Linked DNA regions of Lentimonas sp. CC4. The main gene of each other region encodes a partner of the protein of the gene in region 2 in a complex. Links are inferred from orthologs where the notes say so. Each region holds a gene or a part of one and is shown on either strand. Other genes may lie near its edges. The genes, in order: dnaB and dnaG.

The links.
Region 1: the proteins of dnaG (region 2) and dnaB are in contact, whole or in part, in a crystal structure (PDB 2R6A), measured with the Geobacillus stearothermophilus proteins. The link is inferred for Lentimonas sp. CC4 from one-to-one orthologs. Residues at the interface, in WP_049624496.1 of Geobacillus stearothermophilus: Lys456, Leu457, Leu458, Pro459, Ala460, Asn463, Ala464, Leu467, Leu535, Leu536, Ile537, Ala538, Gln544, Glu545, Asp548, Tyr549, His552; in WP_033016901.1 of Geobacillus stearothermophilus: Ser13, Glu15, Ala16, Gln18, Glu91, Leu92, Asp94, Ala95, Val96, Pro97, Thr98, Ala99, Ala100, Asn101, Tyr104, Tyr105, Ile108.

Annotation. Positions count from the first base shown.
Region 1 is NZ_CACVBO010000001.1:472,640-481,483, forward strand. What follows is about bases 5,295-8,258. They hold dnaB (replicative DNA helicase), read right to left. Parts: upstream 7,518-8,258; coding sequence 6,072-7,517; downstream 5,295-6,071. Other genes in these bases: bamA (outer membrane protein assembly factor BamA), read right to left, coding at 5,295-6,041; rplI (50S ribosomal protein L9), read right to left, coding at 7,555-8,058; ssb (single-stranded DNA-binding protein), read right to left, coding at 8,105-8,258. In the rest of the region: GZZ87_RS02035 (homoserine O-acetyltransferase), read right to left, coding at 1-977; GZZ87_RS02040 (ribose-phosphate pyrophosphokinase), read right to left, coding at 1,044-1,994; lpxD (UDP-3-O-(3-hydroxymyristoyl)glucosamine N-acyltransferase), read right to left, coding at 2,000-3,058; GZZ87_RS02050 (OmpH family outer membrane protein), read right to left, coding at 3,130-3,672; more of bamA, read right to left, coding at 3,714-5,294; more of ssb, read right to left, coding at 8,259-8,590; GZZ87_RS02075 (30S ribosomal protein S6), read right to left, coding at 8,633-8,844. UniProt on the Escherichia coli protein: The main replicative DNA helicase, it participates in initiation and elongation during chromosome replication. Travels ahead of the DNA replisome, separating dsDNA into templates for DNA synthesis.
Region 2 is NZ_CACVBO010000001.1:314,775-323,251, reverse strand. What follows is about bases 1-2,941. They hold dnaG (DNA primase), read right to left. Parts: upstream 2,417-2,941; coding sequence 584-2,416; downstream 1-583. Other genes in these bases: GZZ87_RS01420 (tetratricopeptide repeat protein), read right to left, coding at 2,494-2,941; rpoD (RNA polymerase sigma factor RpoD), read right to left, coding at 1-546. Also shown: more of GZZ87_RS01420, read right to left, coding at 2,942-4,194; GZZ87_RS01415 (DUF362 domain-containing protein), read left to right, coding at 4,340-5,407; GZZ87_RS01410 (NADH-quinone oxidoreductase subunit A), read left to right, coding at 5,828-6,202; GZZ87_RS01405 (PTS sugar transporter subunit IIA), read left to right, coding at 6,342-7,700; trpA (tryptophan synthase subunit alpha), read left to right, coding at 7,817-8,477. UniProt on the Escherichia coli protein: RNA polymerase that catalyzes the synthesis of short RNA molecules used as primers for DNA polymerase during DNA replication.

The DNA.
Region 1 (8,844 bases), 160 kb from region 2 along the record:
TCGGAAGTGAAACCAACAACAAGCCCTGGAGCCGAAACTGCAGACAGCGTGTCATCCAGCGACACTGGACTGTGCAGATCAAAGCGATCGAGCGCCTTAGTTAAATACAAATAGGTATTTGCATCGAAACGACCCACAAAGCTTTGCCCTTGATAGCGCAGATAGCTCTCTACCTCAAATTCGACGTCAAAGTGCTCACGCCCCCCATCCAAAGTGCGCCGCTTACGGCCAAATTTGGCCTCCATCCCAGCGTCTGAGAGGTAAGTAATATGCGCCATCATTCGCGCGACTGATAGGCCATGCCCAGGCGGTTGATCGGGATCATAGTTCCCCTCATCCCAAACTGGATCACAAATAATCGCTTGGCGACCCGTATCATTGAACGCAATCGCCTGCGCATTGTGCCGCGCACAGCAAGCCATTGCGATATAACGCCCCACACGATCTGGAAAATCAATCGCCCATTGTAGCGTTTGCATCCCTCCCATACTGCCACCAACGACAGCATGCAGTCGGTCGATCCCCAAAGAGTCCAGTAATACACTCTGCGCTTTAACCATGTCACGCACAGTCAGCTTGGGAAAGTCCAAGCGATAACGTTCACCCGTCTCAGGGTTGACCGAATACGGCCCTGACGAACCAGAGCAGCCCCCCAAGGAGTTCGAGCATATCACATAATAGCGCGACGTATCAATCGGCTTGCCTGGGCCGACCACAAAGTTCCACCAGCCCGATTTGCGCTCATCCATACTATGCACACCCGCACAGTGATGATTACCACTCAGCGCGTGGCAGATGAGTATTGCATTATCCTTCGCGTCATTAAGGTGCCCGTAGGTCTCATAACGCAGCGTCAGTTCAGGAATCGTCCCGCCCGATTCGAAGCGAAACGGTTCACGGGAAACGAAATCTTGATACTCAACTAAGCCGACATCCCCCTCTTCTGGGGAATGCGGTGCTGGTTCGGAATCATTCATTACTTAATAGTGAAATAGTATGCCTCCGACAAGAGGACGCAGCGAAACGCGCGTCAAGCAAACGGACTAGTATCCTTTGATCTCAAAGAGACCAGTGACACTGGCGTTATCATGAATACGCTTAATACCTTCGCCCAGTAGCGCTGCGACACTGAGCACAGTAATCGGCACCCCTTCACGCTGCTCCACAGGAGTCGTGTCTGTTGTGATCAACCGATCCAGCAAGCCATTGGAAATACGCTCGTAGCCCATATCGTTCAAGACACCGTGACTCACGGCAGCCATGACACTCTTGGCACCATTCTTTTTAAGCAATTCCGCAGCAGCGCAGAGCGTGCCTGCAGTCTCGGTCATATCATCAATCAATAGGATATCTCGACCTTCAACATCTCCCACGAGTGAAACAGCCTCAACCGTTTCGGCTGAAGTGCGTCGCTTCGCGATAAATCCGAGCGGCACGTCCAACATGCTCGCATACGCAGACGCCATCTTCATGCCACCGACATCAGGAGAGAAGAGCGATAAGTTAGTCGTGTCGATATCCTTCAGGTATTCGAACAAAACCGGCGAAGCATAGAGATGATCGACTGGAATATCGAAGAAACCTTGAATCTGCTGTGCGTGCAAATCGACGGTCAATACACGCGTCGCCCCCGCAGAAACCAACAAATTGGCTACCAGCTTTGAGGTAATCGGCACACGTGGCTGATCCTTACGATCTTGGCGTGCATACCCATAAAACGGGATCACAGCAGTAATGCTTCTCGCCGAAGCGCGACGCGCCGCATCGATCATGATGAATAGCTCCATCAAATACTGATTTGCCGGATTACAGGTCGACTGAATGATGAAAATATCCGCACCGCGAATATTCTCATTAATACGAACAAAGCTCTCTCCATCTGGAAAACTAATCACCGTGGCATCCCCAAGAGGAACATCCAGATAATTACAGATATCTTTCGCTAATTTCGGGTTGGAATTCCCGCAGAAAATTTTCAGTGAGCTTTCTTTCATATCAATTATTTTGTTGTGTCACGTTCAGCCAAAGACTCGACACTTTTCTCTAATTTATCGAATCTTTTAAACAGATCCGGAAGACGCCGCTGTAAAACAGCAATGCGGTTAAAAAGCATAATAGGCTCTGCAGTCGGCCCACGCACCTGTTCTTTAGGTTTCAATGAACGTGCAATTCCAGTCTTACCCGCAGCGACGACGCCAGCTCCGATCGTCAAATGCCCGGCAACGCCGACTTGGCCTGCCAGCACAACACCATCCTCCAGCACTGTGCTGCCGCTGATACCGACTTGAGCAATGATCAAGCAATGCCTGCCGATCCGCACATTATGGGCGATCTGCACCTGATTATCGACTTTAGTCCCAGTGCCGATGACCGTGGACCCGAAACGAGCCCGATCAATCGAAGTATTCGAACCAATATCGACATCCGCTTCTGTCACGACATTGCCAATCTGAGGAATACGTTGATGTCCTCCGTCGCGGAACTCGTAACCATAGCCATCAGAGCCGATGACACAACTGGAGTGAAGCCGGTTTCGAGGACCGACGACACAATAATCACCGACAACGACGTGCGGATAAATATACGACTCATCCCCCACCTTCGCATATTTACCGATGCTAACATGCGACTCGAGCACTGCTGCCCCCACCACCGCACCTTTGCCAATATAGCAAAACGGTCCAATCGTCGCAGACGGCGAGATCACTGCGCCCTCATCCACAAAGGCAGTCGAATGCACGCCCGGCTCAGGAGCCGGCTGCAAGCTTTTCTCCATATCGCGGCAGAGCAAGGCGAGCGCATACGAAGGGCTATCCACTTTGATGTGTAGCTGTCCAGCCTTAGGGGCTTCTGCATACTCACGCGGTAAGAGCAACACAGATGCCTGCGATGCGGCCACAGTATCACGATACTTTGCATTCCCTAAAAAGGAGAGATCCCCCTCGACCGCCTCGGAGAGAGACGCGATGCCGAGGATATTACCTTGGAATTGACCGGAGCATTCTGCGTCGTCGCCGACGATTTCCAAGATACGTTGAATGGTGTAAACAAATGCCATACAAAAGAGAGAACAAAAAACCCTGTCCTAAGCGAGAACAGGGTTTTTGAAATTTGAAATTATTAACGAACTTATTTAGCCGCATTCAAAACTGCGATCACAGCGTCGGAGATCTCAAGATCATCCGAAGCGTAGACCACTGCATTAATTGGCACGACCAAATCGATGCCCTTGTCTTGAGCAACCTGCTTGACTGCTTCGACTGCTTTGGCTTGTAGCGGAGCGAGCTCTTGTTGCTGGCCTTGCTGAGCGAGTTGCTGTGCTTGTTGGCGGAACTGGTTGAGCTCGACTTGAGCGGCTTGAAGCTGAGATTGGAGACCAGCGACTTCTGCAGCAGCTTCAGCCTTTGCTTCATCACCTAGAGCAGGATTCTTAACCTTCGCCTCTGCCTCACGGCCAGTTGTAACGATCGCTTGGATGTTTTCCTGCATCCTCTTCATTTCCTCTTCTACTGGGGCGACGGACCCTTTGACCTTCTCAACAGCAGTCTGGAAAGCAGTGTAGTCGTTCAAGATACGCTGAACATTGACAGTCGCAACGACTGGAGTCTTCTGGCCGAATAGACCGACCGCGCAGAAAACAGAAGCAAGAAAGAGAATAGTTATTTTTTTCATAGTTATTAATTGAGGATTATGATTTGAGAATGCAAGCAACACTAGAAGCGTGTGCCAAACGAAAAGTTAAACTGAGCCCCATTATCATCCGCATCATCAGGCACTGTAATAGGGAAACCAAGGTCAAGCTTCAGCGGAGAGCCCATTAGGATAATACGCGCGCCGATCCCCCAATTAGATGCATAGTCTGAAGGACTAAAATCATAATCAGATTCGTTAACAAAACCACAGTCATAGAAAGCAACGAGCCCTAAAGGTTCCGCAAGTCGCCAACCATATTCGAAAGAAAGCATGCCGTAAGTATCACCACCGACCGATTCACTCGAATCTTCCTCATCCCGTGGGCTAACATCACGATACTCGAAACCACGCAAACTATCCGGACCGCCCAGGTAGAATCGGTCATAAAATGGGACATCATCACTATCGCCGTATGGCGAAGCGGTGCCGACACGCCCGATAATTGACAGCGTCTGATCATACAGATCAAAGGTCGGAAAGAATTGAGCAGAGCGCGCCTCAAGCTTTAGATAATGCACATCACCGCCCACACCAGCGAGGTTCGCAGAGAGCGTCGTCCGATTACCATTGCGTGTGAACATCAGCGAATCGCGAGAATCACGAAGTAATGTCAGGCCCACGGAAGACACATATTCATCTCCCTCGGCCTCACGATAGGTCTTCACATCATCATCCACATCAAAAATATCGACCAACTCCAAACGGTAACTGACACGCGCTTCAACCAACTCAAAGAGTCGACGACGCAGATACAGCTCAAAACCAGTGCGGAGCTCATTATAATCACTACTATTGTAGTCCGACTCCGTGCGGAATATCTCGACCCCAAAGGCCAAACGCTGCTCGAATAACCAAGGCTCCTCGAATGCGATCAAGACTTCATTACTCGTCGTGCCCAACGATGCGCGGAAACGGAACTTCTGGCCAGCACCACGAAAACCAGAGCGCCAGTTAAAGAGGTCGAAATTACCTTGAGTCAGCTCGAAGTAAACGACCGCACTCTCAACGGAACCAAAACCAGCACCAAAAGTGAAGTTACCCGTGCGACCTTCGCTGACAGTCACACTTAAATCACGACGACCAGGAATATTGGTGGCCTCCGGATTCATGCGCACATCACCAAAATAACGCGTATTGCGCAAACGGTTCTCACTGGTCTCCATACGCTTAAGGTCAAACACGTCACCTGGGCGAAGCGCCAATTCACGAATGATCACCCGTGTCTTCGTAATCGTGTTGCCTTCGACCTTAATCGATTCGACATAAAACTTCTCGCTCTCCCGCACTCGGAACACGACATCAATCGCACGTGTAGCCATATTCGGCACACGTTCGGCACGCACACCTGCATCTAAATAACCACGCGAAGTATAATATTCGCGAACAGCAGTCGCAGCCTGATCGACTTTCTCAGGAGAAAATGGATCGCCGGACTCAACCTCAACCGCTCCAATTAGCTCCCCTTCAGTAAAAATCGTGGCATTCTCAATCGACATCTCACCGACGGTATAGCGCTCCCCTTCCGTCAAACGAATCGTGATGTAAAGATCCTGATCGGTCTTAAAGTCTAGGATCACATCATCCGCATCCACAACCACATCCAAATAACCCTGATTGCGATAATACGTGCGGAGCAGCTCTAGATCTTCCTTAAATTTAACTTCATCAAAACGACCAGAGCCAGTCAACCACGACAACCAACCTCTCTTTTTAGTCTCCAGGACCTTCGCAAGTTTCTTACTTTCGATTGAATCGTTCCCCTCAAACCCCAGCCCCTTGATCTTAACATTCGTGCCCTCATCAATATCAAACAGCACAACTGCAAAGCCAGTGTCTTCATCCCGCCGGATACGGTAATCCACTTTTACATCAGGATACCCCTTCTTTACGTAGTAAGCTTGGATTTTGTCAGCAGCCTCGCTGACTTGATACTCATCCAGCGGCACACCTGCCTCCAACTCACCTTTCGAGGACAAACGCCCTTCCTTGTATTTGTTATTTCCGGAATACGTAATGCGCTCAATGGTATACTTAGGAATCACCTCAAAGATCACATCCACCGAACCGTCATCTGAATTCTCGACCTTCACCTCGACAAACTCAAAGTGTCCGGTGCCATACAGTGTGCGAATCGACTGATCGACCAACGCTGTGTTATAGTTCATGCCGCTGCGCAATTGCACATTGCTGAACACGAACTCCTCACTCACTGACTTGAAGCCGTCGAACTCGACACGCACTTCATTTACCTTCGGGTATTCCTGAGAATCCTGAGCGGATAAAATAGTCAGATTGGCAATGGCTGCGAGGCAGATCACTGCACGCAGGAAAGTCTTAATAAATCGCATTTCTATGTATCTCTAAGTGTTCGCGAACGGCTAGCGATGAAAATTTTCATAGCGTGTATAACGTCGCACAAATGTTAAATCAATGTCGCCAATCGGACCATTACGTTGCTTCGCAATGATCAATTTAATATGCTCCACATCACCAGGCATCGCCCCGTCTTGCACGCCCTCATCATCATCGCTCTTCTTTGGACGATGCAGCAGCAACACCACGTCGGCATCCTGCTCGATCGAACCGGACTCACGAAGATCAGAGATGCGCGGATCGCGATTCTCTTTCTCTGACTCACGATTCAGCTGACTAAGCACGACCACAGGAATACTCAGCTCCTTCGCCATGCCTTTCATACCACGGGAAATATCGGCAATCTGCTGCTCACGCGGCACGCGTGGATCAGCGCCACGAATCAGCTGTAAATAATCGACCACCACGAGACCGAGCTTACTCTTAGTGTGCAGACGACGCGCTTTTGCACGAATATCTAAAATAGTTGAGCTAGAATTATCATCGATCCACAGCGGCGACTGCTTCAGCTCTTTGGCCGTAGTCACGATGTCCGACATATCCTGCTTCGAAGCAACACGGTCGCGAATACGCTTCATATCGACCCGCGAACGGCAGCAAATCAAACGCATCGCCAAGTCTTCGGAGGTCATTTCCAAACTGAACACCAGCACGCCTGCAGGCTTACGCCCCTCCGCTGGCAGCATTGCGTGCTCCGCAAAATTCATCGCCAATGAGGTCTTACCCACCGATGGACGGGCCGCCAACACGATCATTTGACCTGGATGGAAGCCATACGTCATGCCATCCAAATCGCGAAAACCAGATAGCACGCCGTCAATATCATCCTTACCACTTAACAGGGCTTGGATATTACTCACCGCGCCATCAACCGCCTCGCGGATCGGCGTGGCACCCTCAGTGACACGGCCACTACTAATATCGAAGATGTCCTGCTCAATCTTTTCGATGAACGTGGACATATCCTCCTGCTGTTCATAGCAGGCCTCGATCGTCTCGCGTGAGGTGCGAATCAAGCGGCGTAGCAAATACTTCTCGTGAACAATACGGGTAAAGTAGCGCGCGTGAGCTGGCGTCTCGATTCGGTTCTGAATCGCATAGATCGCAGCAATGCCGCCGACTTCTTCTTCCATCCCGTTCTTACGGAGATAGTCCAAAAGCAAGATTTCGTCGATCGGATCACCCGTTTCATACAACGCTAGAAGCGCACGAAAGAGCTCTTGGTGAGATGTCTTAAAGAAATAATCTGGTGTAAGCTTTGCTTCAATACACTCAGTCAGAATTTCGCGACCACCATCAATCAGACAGGCAGCCAGCAGGCCTTCCTCGGCCTCAACATTATGCGGCTGCACACGGATCTCATCAGGTGAGTTTTCCGGGCTCCGAGCATCACGAAACTTACGGCCGCCTTTGTTGCGACCGTAAGAGGAATTCGTTGATTCAGGCGGCATGGAACGAACTATTGTCTAATCGACCGCGCTGAGTGGCTTAATCTTCGTCTTCGTCAGAAGCGTCTTCAACAACGGCTTCTTCGATCGGATTTTCAGATACCACTTCGAACTTCAGTTCTACTTCAACATCAGCATGTAGCTTGATGCCAGCAGTGTGCGAACCGAGTTCCTTGATTGGCTGAGCCAAACCGAGTTGCTTCTTAGCAAGCTCGATACCCTCTTCCTTGAGGCGCTCGATCAAATCGTTGGCAGTGACAGCGCCAAACATCTTGCCGCCTTCGCCAGTCTTCACTGCGATTGCGATGCTGGTCTTTTCGATTTGCTCGCCCAATGTGCGTGCTGTTTCGAATTCTTTCTGCTCACGTGCTTCACGTGCCTTGAGAAGCGCTTCAACATGCTTCTTGTTTGCCTGAGTGATAGGCAAAGCTTGCTTGCGTGGAAGCAGGAAGTTGCGTGCATAACCTGCACGCACTGTTACTGTGTCACCCTCGGCGCCGAGGCCTTTGATGGGTTGAAGGAGGAGAACTTGAGAGTTAGCCATGATACGTTTAATTTAAACTGTTATAAAGAGGAGAAATGATACTTTTTTAAAACGGAACGTCCTCATCGAGTGTGTCGTTATCGTTTGAGAAATTTGCCGCTGGCGCAGCAGGTGTTGCCGGAGCAGCTGGCGCAGAGGGAGCCGAACGCGCCGGAGGCGAGCTCTTTTCGTAACCACCGCCAGTATTGCCACCGTCATTGTCTTCGCGACTGCCGAGGAACTGGAAGTTCTCGAGCACGACACTCAACTTACTGCGCTTTTGGCCATCAGATTCCCACTGATCGAGCTTCAAGCGGCCTTCGACCATGATCGGACGCCCCTTACGCATGTATTTATTGATCACCTCGGCCTGCTTACCAAACGCGTCGATATCGACGAACGTTGTTTCTTCGCGGCGCTCTCCATCTTTAGTGGAGTAAACACGCGAAGTCGCGAGACCGAGCTTACAGATCGAATTACCATTAGGCGTCACACGCAACTCAGGGTCGCGGGTCAAGTTTCCCATGAGGATGACTTTATTAAATGAGGCCATGGCGTTTCAGTTGTAAGGAGAGAGACCGACGCAGAAGTCAGATTAGACTGACTGAACGAAGATGCGGTTGACGCGTTTGTCGAGACGAAGCTTTTCTTGAAGCTCTGCAGGCACTGTTCCAGGACCGTCGAAGTAAACTTCGAGGATATGGCCCTGAGTGTAGCGGCGGTCAGCAGCACGCGCGAATTCGCGCATACCGAGATCTTCGCTCTCAGTTACCGTGCCACCGAGTGACGCGAGAATTTCAGTCAAGT
Region 2 (8,477 bases):
CGCAGTGGAGAAAAGCGCGTCTTGTGCGCGCAACTCGGCCTTCTCGATACGTTTGGAAATGGCGACTTCTTCTTCGCGTGTCAGCAAGGGCACTTGACCCATTTGCTTGAGATACATCCGAACAGGATCGTCGAGGATGTCGTTTTGAGAGGTGCGGACTTCTTTCTCTTCGGTCTCTTCCTGACGCGCCTTGTAGGCTTCGACTTCGGTGTCGTCTAGAATCTCAACTTCGAGATTTTGAAGGATAGAGATGATGTTCTCGATTTCGTCCGGATTGCTGACGCTCTCGGGCAGGGCTTTGTTGATGTCCTTATAAGTAAGGAAGCTTTGCTCTTTAGAAAGTCGGATGAGGCTGCGGATGCGCTCGTTGAGCTTTTCCTGTGCTTTCGCAGTCAATTTGCGTTTTTTAGGTGCGACCTTTTCGAGCTCCTTTTCAATTTCTTCTTCGGAGACTGCTTTTTTGGCGGCGGTCTTCTTTGCGACTTTTTTTGCCGGGGCTTTCTTGGTCACTGTTTTCTTTGCGGTGGTCTTTTTCGCTGCGGGCATAATGTGTGTGGTGGTGCTGTCTGGAAGGACTACTTATTTAAATTTCGAGTTTGTGTGGTGCGGCGAGTTCGTTGCGGGCTTTTATAACTTTGCGCATGAGGTCTTGCTGTTCCTCTGGTGTGGCATTGGCGACTCGTTGCTTGAGTGTTTGTAGTCGGATTTTTAAGTAGTTGTTGTAGATGTAGTTAAGCTGATTGTTGATTTCCATGTGGGCAAGGTCAGCATCCATTTCTAAATCTCTAGAGTGAAGGTCGGCCATAAGTTGACGGTCTTCAATCGTTTCGATGAGATTTTCAATATTTGAGGCGTCTTCAATCAGGCCTTCGCGTAATTCGGCGAGGATGCGCTTTAGAAAACGGCCGGCTGGTGATGTGTTATTAATCCAATCGTAATCAATTATTTCTGAGATTGCTGCGCTATGTTCGGGAAAGTGTAAAACGAGCCAAAGTAGCTCCCATGTTCCATCTGTCAATAGTGCGTCTTTACTGACTTTATTGGTAGGTTTTGGATTTTCCTGTCCCTTATTGTAAGTCTGAGGCTTGGGCGCTTTTTTGAAATCAACCAGTGCGGCATGTGCGTCGACATTCAGTAGCTTTGAGGCGGTCTGAATGTAGTCTTCGCGGGCGACCTCCGAGGGCACGTGTTGTAGTAGGTCGAAGACGCTGCGTAGGGCAGTGGTTTTTTCGTTGGTGCTGGGCGGACGGTCATCGGGGAGGCTTTCTGAAATGGCCAGCTGGATCGCGCTTTTTGAGGCTTTGCGTAGTGGCTCCAGGGCTTCGGCTCCGTGTTGGCGCAGCAAATCGTCGGGGTCAGCTTTTTCTGGTAGGAGTAAGTAGCGGAATTCGAGCCCGGCTTTGAAGGCGAGTGGGAGTGCGCGCAGCGCGGCTTTGCGGCCGGCCTTGTCTCCATCGAGTAAGCATTCTACGCAATTTGGCTGGTAGCGGCGCATCAAGTGTAGTTGATCGTCGGTAATCGCGGTGCCTTGTGGGGCGACTGCAGTGTGCAGGCCGACAGACCAACAGCGGATGGCGTCGAGTTGGCCTTCGACTAGTAGGAAGCTGCCGCCTTCTTTGAGGTGGGTGCGGGCATGATCCATGCCGAAAAGAATGCGCCCTTTGTGGAAAATTTGTGTCTCTGGGGAATTGACGTATTTGGCTTCGCGGGCGGGGTCGTCTGCGGGCGTCTGTTCGAGTTGCCGTGCGGTGAAGGCGACGACGCGCCCCTGCACATCACGAATTGGCACCATGAGGCGGCCGCGGAAGCGCGATTTGAAATTTTCGTGATAGTTCTCGTTGTCGCGCGCGAAGAAGAGACCGCATTGACGCATGGCCGCGGTCGGAATGCCGCGCTCTTTGAAGTAGAGGGCGAGTGCATTGCGAGCGGCGGGCGCGTAGCCGATTTTTACCTCGTCGGCGGTCTCCATGGTGAAGCCGCGTTGCTCCTGCCAGTAGGTGCGGACGGGCGCGGCTTCTTCGGACTCGACTAATTGTTGGTGAAACCAGGTGGTGGCGAGTTCGTGAATCTCGAAGATCTGCTTGCGCAGTGAGACTTCCTCGCGGGACGGGCCGCCTGCTTCGTATTCGAGGGTGATATTGAATTTCTTGGCGATATACTCGATTGCTTCGGGGAATTCGAGGTTCTCGACCTTCATAATGAAGGTGAAGCAGTCGCCGCCTTCGCCGGTGCTAAAGCATTTATAGAAGCCGCGGTCGGGATGGACGTAAAACGAGGGCGTTTTCTCTTGGGTGAACGGGCTGAGCCCTTTCCATGAGCTGCCAGCTCGTTTGAGCTCTACATAGGGAGACACGATATCCACCAGATTTACCTGATGCTTGATCGCTTCGACTGATTTTTGCGCAATGCGGGCCACGTATTTTTTTTGAGAGAGCTGAGGAGGGAGACCTGAGGGCAGAGACTTGAGACTTGAGAGCTGAGACTTGAAGGGGCTTAGCGGAGTCGGGAGAGGGCTGCTTCGGCTTCTGGACGGAGTGAATGATTCGGTGCGAGTTGGATGAAGCGTTCGTAGAGTATGATCGCGGTAGAATTGTTCCCATCAATTCGCTCATAACCACGAGCGAGTGACAGTGTGATTTCTGGGCTGCGCGGGAAGCGGTCGTAAGCGGTTTGTAGCTCGGCTAGGAAGTCTTCGGGCTTCTTCGTGCGTTGGATGACACGCAAATAGTCGAGTGTATAGTCGATTTCCGCGGGGGCGAGACGGGTCGCTTCGAGCGCAGTGGTTTCGGCGTTCTTGGTCTGCCCGTCGAATCGGTAGGCGCGTGAGAGCATGTTCCAAATGTCGGCGCGATTGTTCGCGCGGCCGAGTGCTTGCCAGTAAAGTTGGATGGCTTGCTTATAGTCATGCTCAAAGGTGGCGGTTTCGGCATCAGCGAGAATGTGGTCGAGACTACGTGGAGGCAGCGTGGCGCTAATTGCGGAGGATGGCTCGGTGGCTGGGGCGTCGGCTTCGATGGTCACGTCGGTTGCGAAGGAGTCGTTGAGATCGGAGGTGCCGATCGAGTAATCAATGGCTGCGCCTTCAGCTTGTTGGTCGTAAGTCACGCCCAGTGCGAACTCTGGCTCTGCGGGCTCAATTGCGATGGCTGGGTTGAAGGCGATCGCTGGTAGCTCTTCGGATTCGACTGCGGGCGTGTCGGCCATGGCCTCGGCGTGCTCGAGGTCTGCGATGATTTGTGCTTTGCCGCCAACGGTTTCCGTGTCTGCGCTGGTTACGTCGGCGTCATCGATGGATTCAACTGGTGTGATGGTGGCGACTTGCTCGGCGGCTTTTGCTTTTGCTTGTGCCTCAGCGGCTGCTTTTGCGGCCGCTTCTTTGGCAGCCAGCTTTTTGGCTAGGTCGGCTTTTAGTTTCGTCTGGGCGGTGCGCCAGCCTTCGAGTTCGCTGCGGTAGGTTGCCCATTCGCTGGCATCGACTGCGCCCGGGAATTGTTTGTCGAGCTGGGCGATCACTGCTTCGGCCTCGGTCCAGTTCTTATTGCGAAGGTTGATGTCGAGTAGGCCGAAGAGTGCGGGAAGTGCGTTGGGATCGTCGCTGTTGGCTGCGATGTTAAACCAGCGTTCGGCTTGTGGCAGGTTGTCGAGTTGCTTAAAGAGTGTTCCGATGGCGACTGCGGTTTCCGGTGTGGGGGTGCTGTTTTCCGGATCGACCCCTTTTAGATAGGCATCGAGGGCTGATTGTGTTTGTTGAGCGTCGGCGCGATATTTGCCCAGACGTAGCCAGAGCTCGTCAGTGATGGCGTCGGGCTCGGTTTGGGCGAGTGCTTCGAGTAGCTCGTGTGCGGCTTGTGTTTGGTTGGCGTTTTCCTGTGCGCGGTAAGTTTGGTAGAGTAGTTCGACGTCGTCCGGCGCTTGATTGTAAGCGGCGCTGAGGTAGAAGGCGGCTTCGGCGGTGTTGCCGAGTGCTTCGTGGATGCTGCCGATCTGACGTAAAATTTCGGTGTCGTTGGGGAACTCGTTTGAAAGGGCGTCGAGTGTGGCGAGTGCGGCGGTGTCGTCTCCAATTGCACGTAGTTCTGCGACTGCGTTGAGGCTGTTGGCTCTTTTTTCTTCAGGGCCGCTGCAACCTGATAAAATCAGGGCTGTCAGAGGAATAAGAATGGAGATTAGGTTTTTGGTGTTTGCTTTTAGCATAAGCAGCAATTTGTTGCGTAGGGTGTGTATTTCTGGAGATAAGACCACAGCGTTGTCGTCACTTTCGTTTCCCTTGTTTGGGTGTCAAGTGGATAGGCGGGCGTTGCGCCTTGATTTGAGGCTATGTCGCTGCATTTGTAGCGTATTGCTCCTGATTGGTGGTTTGCTGATGCCATCGATGGTGCGTGCGCAGGAAGGGTTGGCGCCGCGTGCGCCGTTGGGTTTAGTTTGGGAGGCGCCTCTTGCGGAAGGAAAACTTTATTACACCGAGGTGGCGGCTTTGGTCGAGGCGTATGAAGCACAGGTGGGCGCTCGCTTGGCCCCGGGGGAGCGCGGCAAGGTTGGTATCAAGGTCAATTCGCGCAGTGGCCGTGGGTTGAGCACCCCGTTACAGCTACTTCGAGCGATGATCGAGGTGCTGGAGGCGCGTGGTTTTGAGCGGGAATCAATTGTGATCGTGGATTATTCCGAGCATCAGTTGAGGCAGGCGGGCATTATGCCTTCTTTGAGTTCGGATCTGGCCCATTTCGAGGGGTGCCCAGTGTATGCGTTGGACAGTGAGCGCTATTATGATCCGGATTGGTTTTATGACAGCCCGTTGCCACCAAGTATGAATCAGGAGCCGCAGTTGTTGGGCGGCCTCGGGCGAGGGAGTAGTGCATTGGAAGAGGGCGCGATCGAGCGTAAGAGCTTTTTGGCCGCACCGCTATTATTTGATGTGGATTTTTGGGTGAACTTGGCGGTTGGTGTGGATGATAAGGCTTTGGGCGTGGATGGTGCGCTAGCCAATGCGACCTTGTGGAATGTGAGTAATAGTCAGCGCTTTCTCGGTAATGAGGCGACCGCCTCGGCTGCAGTGGCTGAAATCGCTGCGATCCCCGAGTTACATGAGCGCATGGTGTTGCACTTCGTCTCTTTGGAGCGCTACCAGTATATCGGCGGGCCTCGGTTTAAATCGCGCTACACACGCTCGGAGCCGTTGCTATGGATGAGCTCAGATCCAGTGGCGATTGACCGCATGCTGTATGATCGGATGAATAAGTATCGGCTGCTGGATGGTTTTCCGGAGATATCACCGCTGCCGCGTCAGTTGCCCTTTGCGGCAAGCCTTGGCTTGGGAGTCTATGATAAGTCGCAGATCCGTCTGCAGCATTTGTCGTTTGTGGCGCCTGAAAGTGCGGATGCTGGCTCCGAGGATGCTGGCTCCGAATAAGGCAAGTCGGTTTTAAGTAGGAGGACACCCGCCAGGAGGAGATAGTCTCGATGGCATCATGATTTGTGAAAAGTGCATTCATGCTATTTCGCTATCTTGCTGTAGGGGCTTTGCTTGCGAAGCCCGCGCAAAGGCGACACGCATAGGAAGTTGTAAAACTTTAGCTGCCTTCGCGGGTGCCGCAAGCAGCACCCCTACGCCAGATGCTTCGATTTCACAAATCACAATACTTGATGCGCGTGAGTATCGTCTCGATGGCCTTGTCGGTCGAGCAGCTACATTCGACAAGCTCATGTCAGGCAAGGAACTCGACTACGAGAGTCGTGCTTTTTCCTGAAATCAGCTACTATAAGCAGAATAATTGCCGAAGCTTGAAGAAACGCCTTGAACTAGGGCGAAAAGCCTCATTCTTTGCTTCCTATGCAGATCGCGGACTATTATCCGATTCTTATTCAATTTACCATCGCAGCCAGTATCGGTGCGGTTGTTCTTGTGGCGTCGCACATCTTCGGACAGCGCGGCACTTCGGTTGGACTTAAAGATACTCCGTATGAGTGTGGCATGTTGGCTCAAGGTTCTAGCCACGCGCGTTTCGCCGTGAAGTTCTATGTCACTGCGATGCTGTTCATCCTATTTGATATCGAGGTGATCTTCCTGGTGCCTTGGGTGCTGGTCTTTCGCGAGTTTCTTGCTGCGAACCTGCCGATTCTATTGCCGATTTTCTTCTTCCTCTTTGTTCTAGTCCTTGGACTATTCTACGAGTTGAAGAAGGGCGCGATTGAGTGGGAACAGTAAAATGTCAGGCAGTGCCTGATCTCTTTATTTTTCAAGTCGGTTGATTACATGGAACTTGCGGGTGCTGTGTGCTGTATTTATTTTTCGTGGTATTTTTAAAATCTTTTGACATTCGACGCTGAGGTTTCCCTTATAAGCTATGCGCATTGACCGCTACATCGCTCAAACCCGTGTGATCGATCTCGAGAGCACCGACTTCAAGGGTGCTCTGTCGGAGCTATTAGATGTTTGCGATATCTCAAAAGAAAAAGGCCTGACGAAGAAACGCTTGCTGAGTGACCTGTTAGATCGGGAGAAGCAAATGACGACCTACCTCGGCAGTGGTGTTTGCCTGCCGCACGCACGTGTGCCGATGAAGCGCAATTACATGATCGCAGTGGGGCGTTGCCCGGCGGGTCTGGTCTATGATGGGCAGTCAGAGTATCAAGAGATTCGCTACGTATTTTTGTTACTGGCATCCGAAAAAGCCCGCAATTATCTCTATGGCCTAGCATCGCTGGCGCGTGTCTTTCAGGACAAAACCCACATGGAGCGACTTGCTTCCGCGGAATCGTTACCGGACTTTCGCCGCGAGTTGAAAACGGTCTTCGGGGGCGATGGTGCCAAGCCAAAGCGTAGCCATGATCGATTTAACAACCTAATCCTGAAGGAAGCCGCGAAAATTGCGAAAGGTGCGAATTGCACGTCCGTGCTTGTGTTTGGCGATACCTTTGGTGGCGGTGCCGAGGTGGGTGCAGTGTTTAAGGATTTCAAGACCGTGCTGATCGCGCATGGCACTTCAGACTTAGTGAACGAGCACAACGGCATCGATGAGGTGCTGCCGATTCGTTCGTTTAGTAATCACCGCTTTTCCCAATTGCGCAGTGCGGTATTGATCGGTCTCACGCGTGGGATTTTTGCGAGTAATGAGCGCCTTTGCTGTGTCGGTGGACTGCCGAAAAGCAATCAATTTGATAGTATCACGGTGGTCGATGTGGAGCGTGAATTCGAAACCATGTTGATCCAGAAATCCAATATGCTACCCACTGGTGTGAAGCCAGAAGTGGTCGAGCGTGTCTTGGCAATTGCCACGGAGCTCGCTGTCGAAGGGCGCGAAGGGCACCCTGTCGGTTGTTTGTTCGTGCTTGGAAATGCCGAGAAAATTTCTGAATACACCAAGCCACTCATTTTGAATCCTTTTTACGGATACAAGGATGAGGATCGTAATATTTTGAATCCATTCATGGATGAAACCGTCAAAGAGCTCTCCTCGATTGATGGAGCCTTTATCATTCGTGGCGATGGCGTGTTAATTTCGGCAGGATCACTGATCCATGCGCCCGACTATACACACAACTTGCCGAGCGGACTCGGCAGTCGCCATGCCGCGGCCGCTTCGATCACACAGGTAGAAGATTGCCTCTGCGTTGTGGTTTCCGGGAGCACAGGGCAGGTCACACTCTTCCGGCGCGGCGAGATGCTGCCTCTGATCGAAAAAGCACTGGTGCGGAATAGTTAACGTTGATCGTTGCTGCTTGATCGTTGATGGTTGCCACCGAGTTTCCTGAGATGTCTTGTCTGAGAAACTATTTTTCAGTGCTTTAACGAACAACTTTCAACAAACAACACGTTCCCATGTCCCGTATCCAACAAGCCTTTGCTACTGCCCGTGCCGAAAATCGCGCCGCCTTTGTCGGCTACCTTTGCGCCGGTGATCCCGATCTTGAAACGTCTGTGAAGGCCTGCCGCGCAGTGATTGATGCGGGCGTCGATGTGTTGGAGCTCGGCGTGCCGTTTTCCGACCCGCTCGCAGATGGCCTGACGAATCAATTGGCAGCGCAACGTGCGCTGGAGAGTGGTAGCACCAGTGCGCGCGTGCTGGAGCTCGTCAAAGCCGTGCGCGAATTCAGCGAAGTGCCGATCGTCTTTTATACCTATTACAACCTCGTGTTCGCAAAGGGGAGTGAGGCCTATGCCGCCGAAGCCAAAGCGGCGGGAGCGGATGGAATTTTGACTTTGGATCTGCCGCCCGAAGAAGCTGCCGATCACCTCGCTGCGTGTGAGAAGCACGGACTTGGCACAGTCTTTATCGTCGCACCAACCACACCAGACTCACGCCTGGAGATTATCTGCAAAGCGACGACTGGCTTTGTTTATTATGTCTCACGCGAAGGTGTGACCGGTGAGCAGGCGTCGATGTCTGAAGGTATTAAGGCCCGCGTTGACGTGATCAAACAATACACCGATCTACCCGTTGTGGTAGGCTTTGGTATTTCAAATGCCGATCACGTCAGCA